DNA from 2 places in the Hydrotalea lipotrueae genome. Region 2 is predicted to be linked to the other one. Evidence: riboswitches for the same ligand, from Rfam matches in the RefSeq annotation. Region 2 holds a riboswitch; the other holds the start of a gene.

Region 1 (4,219 bases), on a different contig from region 2:
TGACCAGTTCATCGGTTTTTTGCTGCTGCAATGCTGCAATGGCCAACACTTTTTTAGCATAAGGTTTTGATTCAAAGAAATGAATGGCATTTTGCAACACTTCTTTGCCCACCTTATCTTTTTTATTCAACACCACAATAACGGGCACTTTTAAATGCAGCGATTGAAACAGGGCATCGCAACTTTCCAAATCGTCGGTAACATCTGCTAATAAAATTGCCACATCCGTATCTTCCAATGCACTTTTCACTGCACCCATCATTTTTTCGTGCAATTTGTATTTGGCTTCAATGATGCCGGGTGTATCTGAAAATACAATTTGATATTCGCCGGGTTTGCTTAAAAACCCTTTGATACGATGGCGTGTGGTTTGCACTTTTGAAGAAACAATAGCCAACTTCTCGCCCAATAAGGCGTTGAGTAATGTGCTTTTACCTGCATTGGGTTTTCCAAAAATACCTACAAATCCCGCTTTCATGATGATAACTGTGTTTAAAAACTAAAAGCCTCACGAATTGAGGCTTTTAAAGTTTTAGTTGCGAGGGGGGGAATCGAACCTCCGACCTTCGGGTTATGAGCCCGACGAGCTACCGCTGCTCTACCTCGCGATTTAATAAGTTGCAAAATTAAGGTTAGTAAGGTGAACTGCCAAAACTAATTTAACATTAGTCTTCTTTTTTAATGGAAGATGCGCCGCTCGACTGAATATTTTGAATAACGGGGTTGCCTTTATATCGTATACTGCTGGCACCACTGGCTTCTAATCGGGTAAAAGTTTTTTCTACATTTACACGAACATTCGATGCGCCGGAAGCAGATACATCGCAGTTGGCTACGGTTAAATCATAACCTTTTATTACACTGGCGCCGCTAACATCTACATTTAAAGTTCCTACCTGTCCTTTCATTGTTGCATTAGATGCTCCGCTTAAGTTAATGGATAATTCAGCTACATTAAAACTGCCTTTTACATAACTGGCACCGGTTGCTTTTAATTTTAAAGCATTTCCTTTTAATTGATCAACAATATTCAACTGGCTGGCCCCTGAAAGCACAATTTTATTTAAATCAGTAACTGTTACATAAGCTTTAATTTTTTTATCGCTCCAATTCCATTTGTTCCAAAAACCACTTTCCGTATAAATGTGCAATACATCATTTTTTACTTCAGTGATAATTTTTGCTTTATCGCCCCCATCGGCACTAATGGCAACGGCATTGGTATTACCTTGTGAAAGGTACACCGTAACAGCACCGGAAACATCTAATCCGGAAAAATTGCCCACCTTCCGTACTTCGGCATTGGCATCATACACCAAATTTTTAACTTCCTGCCCTTTTACAAAAGAAAGCGACAGAAGGATTACCAGCATCAACATTATTTTTTTCATTGTTATTTGTTTAAAGAAATGAAACAAAAAAGTTAGTTTTTACATTGAAACGCAGCACTGCAAAAAAAGTTACACCCTTTTTAAATTTTTACGCATTAATTTTGCGGCAGATTTTCCCCGGGGTGCTGGATTGCCTTGATGGGTTAACACATCAACAACATCCGGCTGAGATAATACCCGTTGAACCTGAACAGGGTAATTCCTGCGAAGGGAAGGTGTACTGCTTATTTTAGTCAGCCTCTCCATTAGCACAGCTCCCTGTTCCCAAATTTTTTAACCATTTAATCAAAAAAAAATGAAATTCTTTTTGGGAACGCTGGCATTTTTGCTTTGTTACGTTAACAGCTTTAGCCAGATAAAAAAACATGCTTTTCTTTCGGGTGTAGTAGTAGATGCACAAACCAAAAAACCCGTTGCAGGCGCTGCTATTACAACGCAAAACAGAACCACCATTACCGGTGATGATGGCCATTTTATTTTCATGAACCTGATAACCGGCAATACTACCGTTGTTGTAAACAGCATTGGATTTGAAGTGTACAAGCGTACCATTCAAATACCTCAGGAAGGACAAAAGTTAGAAATTACTTTAACCAACATTCCATTATTCCTACAGCCTTTAGAAGTGAAGGCCATCCGCGCAGGCAGTAAAGCACCATTTGCAGTTACCAATATCAATGAACAGGAAATTGCCAAAACCAATCTGGGACAGGATATTCCATTCCTCCTCAACCAAACCCCTTCTGTGTTTGTAAACTCAGATGCCGGCAATGGCATTGGCTATACCGATATCCACATCAGAGGTACAGATGCTACGAGAATAAATGTTACCCTTAATGGTATTCCTTATAATGATGCAGAAAGCCAGGGTACTTATTGGGTGGATTTACCTGATTTTGCTTCATCGCTCAATAGCATTCAAATTCAGCGTGGCGTAGGTACTTCCTCCAACGGCACTGGTGCATTTGGCGCTACCATCAACCTTTCTACCAACGAATTTCATGAAAAGCCTTATGCTGAAGTCAATAATAGTTATGGCTCTTTCAACTCCTGGAAAAATACATTGAAAGTGGGTAGTGGTTTATTGAATGGACATTTTACCGTTGATGCCCGTTTGAGCAAAATCAGCAGCGATGGGTATATTGACCGTGCCAGCTCACTGCTGCAATCATTTGCGCTTTCTACCGCTTATATCAACAAAAAAACTTCCATTCGTTTTAATATTTTCTCCGGAAAAGAAAAAACTTATCAGGCCTGGTACGGCGTACCCGATACCCTGTTGGCAAAAGACAGAACCTACAATCCCGCCGGAACAGAAAAACCCGGAGCACCATACGCCAACGAAACCGACAATTACCAGCAAGACCACTATCAGCTATTTCTGAATCAGGAAATCAACAATCGTTGGAATTTTAATACAGCTTTATTCATGACTTATGGCCGGGGTTATTATGAAGAATACAAAGCCGCGCAAAATTTTAGTGATTATGGTTTATCGCCATTTATCGTGGGCAATACGGTACTTGATTCAACCGATTTAATTCGCCGCCGCTGGTTAAGCAACCATTTTTACGGGCAAATTGCCTCACTGCAATACAAAAACGCCAAAGATGAACTCACTATTGGTGGTGGATGGACGCGGTATGAAGGCAACCATTTCGGTAATGTAATATGGGCACAATATGGTGTAACAGAGCCCAACTATCAGTATTATTATTATCCTGCAGTAAAAACCGACATCAATGTGTATACCAAATGGCAACACAATTTTGCAAAGTACTGGTATAGTTTTGCCGATGTGCAATACCGTACCGTTACCCACAATATGCAGGGCTTTGAAGGCAATGGCAATTTAAATGTAAACCGTACTTTTCACTTTGTGAATCCGAAAGCAGGTATTACCTACAGCCACAATAGTTGGCAGGCCTATTTCAGTTATGCCTTGGGTAATAAAGAACCCAACAGAGATGATTTTCAGGCCAGTTTACAAAATCAGCCCGTAGCAGAAACCCTACACGATTTTGAGTTAGGCGTTGCCAGAAAAAATAGCCGTTTTAATTATAGCGCCAATCTGTATTATATGTTGTACAAAAACCAATTGGTGTTAACCGGTATTATTAACGATGTAGGTGCTTATACCCGCATTAATGTTCCGAACAGTTACAGAATGGGAATTGAATTACAAGGTGCATATGTATTTAATGAATGGCTAAATGCGCAAGCTAATTTTAGTTTTAGCAGAAATAAAATAAAAAGCTTTACCGAGTATATAGACAATTATGATACCGGCGGACAAAATGCCGTGCAACACAACAATACAGATATTTCTTTTTCGCCCGATATTATTGGTGGTGTTACCATCAATATTATTCCTGCAAAAAATGTTACCCTTAGTTTGTTAAGCAAATATGTAAGCAAACAGTATATGGATAATACCCAAACCGAAAACAGAAGTTTGCCCGGCTTTTTTACTGAAACCGTTCGCACCAGTTATAGTGTAAAGAATGTAGTATTTAAGGAATGGAATTTTATTCTGCAGGTGAATAATGTATTCAATAAATTATACCAGCCCAACGGTTATACCTATAGTTACATCAGCAACAATCAGTTGTACACCGATAATAATTATTTCCCCATGGCCGGCACCAATTTTATGATGGCTGTGAATATTTTTTTATAAAGATTGTACACAAATTCAACAAAGGAGGTTAGCCGGTTCATCAAGCTAACCTCTTTTTTATCGGCCAAATTTATCTTCCCATGCCAGCATACCACCGGCTAAATTGGTAACATCACTAAAACCTAATTGCTCTAATATCATGGCAGCC
Region 2 (4,219 bases):
ATGAGGGATTAAAGATAATTGGATACAATTTGTTTTCAAAAACAGATGGTTGCAAAACCTTTTCCGGCATTTTTATAAATGAGCGGATAAAGGGATGGATTATTTTTCTTTTCGTTTCAAATGAATGATTGTTTCAAGTGTATTTACAGAAAATTTGTAATTTTTAAAAAACCTACCCGGCACTATTGCAGCAAGCCTTTATTCGGGTAACATTTTTTAAAAAAAACTGCAATTTAATGTACAGTTAAACAAGGGTTAACGTTTAAAATTACAAACAAATTAGCAGTTGCTTTTCTCTTACATCATTCCATTTATTGGTAACCAATTTTTGGCAACCAAATATCTGCTGTAATCATACAATTGCTGAATTCTGTTATTTTTCCAGCTCAAGCTTTATAAAAAATAATACCACATAATACTACAGCGTAACAATCAATCTCAATTATCCTCCTTTGCAATCCGCTTTAGTTTAATTGCATAAAAATCTGAATTATGTTATACTAACCATGGCAAACCATTAGCATAAAGTAAACAAAACAATAGTTGTAAGGATTTGCTGAACATATACTCTGTTGTTTAACCGGGTAAGTACAGGGAAGGTATATTCTATCGCCCTTCCCTGCTTGTATTGCATACCCGATGTTTGCATTAAGCCTTAACCCCCTGCTTTTCCCCTAACATTAATATTTCGTTTACCTGCACTTCGGTAATGTATTTTTTATTACCCGCTTTGTCGTTATAAGAACGGGAAACCAATTTGCCTTCCAATGCCACCTCACTCCCTTTTTGTAAATATTTCTCGGCAATTTCGGCCACCTTACCCCAGGCAACAATATTGTGCCATTGCGTTTCAGCAATTTTTTCGCCTTTTGCATTGCGATAGGTTTCGCTGGTGGCTACACTAAAACGAGCCATTTTTTTGCCCCCATCTAAATTTTTAATTTCTGGAGCATTACCTAAGTTTCCGATTAACTGAACTTTGTTTTTTAAAGCGTACATAGTTTTACAATTTGTGCTGTATTGGTTTGAACAGCGATGATGAATTTTGTTTATTTCAATTAAAGCCGGCGACGTCATTCCCGCTTCAACAACACAAAATTGCAACGGTTCAAAAACAGGAGTCGGTTTTTAATTATTTCTAATCGTATATAAATGTGTTTAAACGTTTGCACACAGATAAATATTTACTATATTGTAGTTTAAAACCCTTTGCTGATGTCGTTATCCACTCCCATAAAAACCTGTTTGTGTTGTGGTAAGCCTGTGAAAGGCCGGGCCGACAAAAAATTTTGCGATGATGCCTGTCGTAATACTTACAACAACGAACTCAAAGCCAAAAGCCATTACAGCAGTTATGTGCGCAGCATTAATAACAGCCTGATTAAAAACAGGAAAATATTGGAAGAATTACTACCCCAAGCATTGGGTATGATAAAACTGCCGCAGGAAAAATTGGTACAAAAAGGATTTTCTTTCACATACCACACCCATACCTATACCAACAAAAAGGGCGATACCTATTTTTTCTGTTATGATTATGGCTATCTGCCATTAGAAAACAATTGGTATTTATTGGTAAAAAGAAAAGAGGCATAGTGGGGGCTACTCCTTTAATGGAGGTGGGTGGTTGTTGCCTCGATATAATAAAGAAAAGTGGACGCTACCTCTTTTTATACAATACACATTTGATCCGGTGTGCGGTTGGGCTAATTCCGAAGCATTGTTGGGTAAAGATACACTAAGCATACTTGTGTTCAGAAAAGGCTATGTAAATGAAAAGGGGCTTTTTGTAATTGTACAAGGAGCAGGAAGCCTCTGGTAGTAGGCGCTTATAAAACTATGCTATGCTATTGTTAACCAAGCAAAATAGCATTAGTTATTTTTTATAGAACTATCTAATACAATTGGGGTGTGATTCAAAAAAATAATTTTTGGAATAAGCTACTATAATTTATATGTAGTAAAAATTAATTTGCGATTTTTTAATCTGCAGTTTAAAATTTTAATTCTTTTTTATTGTTAGAATACACTACTTTTGAAATGCTTTAGGGGTGCCGAAATACGGCTGAGATGATACCCTTTACCTGATCAGGATAATGCCTGCGTAGGGAAAAGTAAATACTTCTTTTTTTGCTGCTTTTTTGTATTTCCTAAAGTTTATTGGTTCTTTTTTATTTCACCATTATTAATGGTATATGACTATTCATTTAAATGAGGCTCAGATAGAATTATCTGAAGGCCAAACTATTACAGCGCTACTAGATAAACTTGCAATTACTTCATACAATGGAATTGCAGTGGCAGTTAACAATACTGTTATTCAAAAAAAAGACTGGGACGAGTATCAATTACAACCAAATGATAAGCTTGTTTTGATTCGGGCTTCGCAGGGAGGATAATTTAATTATTTAATACTTTTATTCAACACAATTATAAATATGAATAAGGATAAAGAAACGAAAGCTGAAAGCGATCTGATTATAACAACTCCAATAAGTGGTTCAAAAAAAATTTATGTACCGGGTAAGTTGTTTAATATTCAAGTAGCTATGCGGGAAATTCAATTGGGCGATACAATTCATTCCTCATTGGGAAAGGAAGAAGTATTGTCTAATGCACCTGTAACAGTTTATGATACCAGCGGCCCTTATACCGATTCTGCAATAGAAATTGATATAAGAAAGGGATTACCCCGTATAAGAGAATCATGGATCACTGAACGCGGTGATGTAGAGTTATTAAACGATTTCTCATCGGAATATAGTAGACAGCGATTAAATAATCCGGATCTGAAAAGTCTGCAATTTCAACATATTCGAAAACCATATAAAGCAAAGGCATGCAGGAATGTAACCCAATTACATTATGCACGAAAAGGTATTATTACTCCAGAAATGGAATACATAGCAATTCGTGAAAACCAGCAAATAGAGGAAAGGCAAAATAATCCATTGCTTGATCAACAACATGCAGGTAATAGTTTTGGTGCAGGAATGCCAATAAAAAAAATAACGCCTGAATTTGTTAGAGATGAGGTGGCAGCTGGCAGAGCTATTATACCTGCCAATATTAACCATCCTGAAAGTGAACCGATGATAATAGGCCGTAATTTTTTAGTTAAAATAAATACCAATATTGGTAATTCTGCTGTTACTTCTTCTATTGAAGAGGAGGTAGATAAAGCAGTATGGAGTTGCCGCTGGGGAGGCGATACTTTAATGGATTTATCAACCGGAAAGAATATTCATGAAACCAGAGAATGGATCATAAGAAACAGTCCGGTACCTGTAGGAACAGTACCAATTTATCAGGCATTAGAGAAAGTAAATGGTAAAGCAGAAGATTTAACCTGGGAAATTTTTAAAGATACATTGATTGAACAGGCAGAACAAGGGGTAGATTATTTTACAATTCATGCCGGGGTATTACTGCGTTATATTCCACTCACATCCAAAAGGTTAACCGGAATTGTTTCAAGAGGTGGTAGTATTATGGCAAAATGGTGTTTAGCACACCATAAAGAAAGTTTTCTTTACACACATTTTGAAGAAATCTGTGCTATTATGAAAGCTTATGATGTAAGTTTTTCATTAGGAGATGGTTTGCGCCCCGGTTCTATTGCCGATGCAAATGATGCTGCACAATTTGCAGAATTAGAAACACTTGGCGAATTAACAAAAATTGCATGGAAACATGATGTACAAGTGATGATTGAAGGCCCCGGCCATGTACCAATGCACCTGATTAAAGAAAACATGGAAAAACAACTTAAAGAATGTAATGAAGCACCATTTTATACATTGGGCCCTTTAACAACTGATATTGCGCCGGGATATGATCATATTACTTCTGCAATTGGTGCTGCAATGATTGGATGGTATGGAACGGCCATGCTTTGCTATGTAACTCCAAAAGAACACCTTGGTTTACCAAACAAAAAAGATGTAAAAGATGGTGTAATTACATACAAAATTGCTGCACATGCGGCAGACCTGGCAAAGGGGCACCCCGGTGCACAATATCGTGACAATGCGTTAAGTAAAGCCAGATTTGAGTTTCGCTGGGAAGACCAATTTAATTTATCATTAGATCCCGATACTGCCCGTTCCTTTCATGATGAAACGCTGCCTGCTGATGGAGCTAAGATTGCACATTTCTGTTCTATGTGCGGTCCTCATTTCTGTTCCATGAAAATTACACAGGATATTAGAAATTTTAG

Evidence for each region. Region 2 has a riboswitch for thiamine pyrophosphate ahead of thiS (sulfur carrier protein ThiS). Riboswitches for the same ligand answer to the same signal wherever they lie in the genome.
Region 1: linked by a shared signal. The riboswitch ahead of JK139_RS08220 (TonB-dependent receptor) and the one ahead of thiS (sulfur carrier protein ThiS) in region 2 are both predicted to bind thiamine pyrophosphate.

Annotation. Positions count from the first base shown of each region.
Region 1 covers NZ_JAESDL010000011.1:51,203-55,421, reverse strand. The annotation lists gene era (GTPase Era) at 1-478, opposite strand, end outside; tRNA gene JK139_RS08230 (tRNA-Met) at 537-608, opposite strand; gene JK139_RS08225 (head GIN domain-containing protein) at 666-1,391, opposite strand; TPP riboswitch at 1,500-1,621, shown strand; gene JK139_RS08220 (TonB-dependent receptor) at 1,687-4,071, shown strand; gene JK139_RS08215 (rhodanese-like domain-containing protein) at 4,129-4,219, opposite strand, start outside.
Region 2 covers NZ_JAESDL010000013.1:24,894-29,112, forward strand. The annotation lists gene JK139_RS08950 (helix-turn-helix domain-containing protein) at 1-2, opposite strand, end outside; gene JK139_RS08955 (single-stranded DNA-binding protein) at 649-999, opposite strand; gene JK139_RS08960 (hypothetical protein) at 1,216-1,596, shown strand; TPP riboswitch at 2,038-2,128, shown strand; gene thiS (sulfur carrier protein ThiS) at 2,196-2,399, shown strand; gene thiC (phosphomethylpyrimidine synthase ThiC) at 2,439-4,219, shown strand, end outside.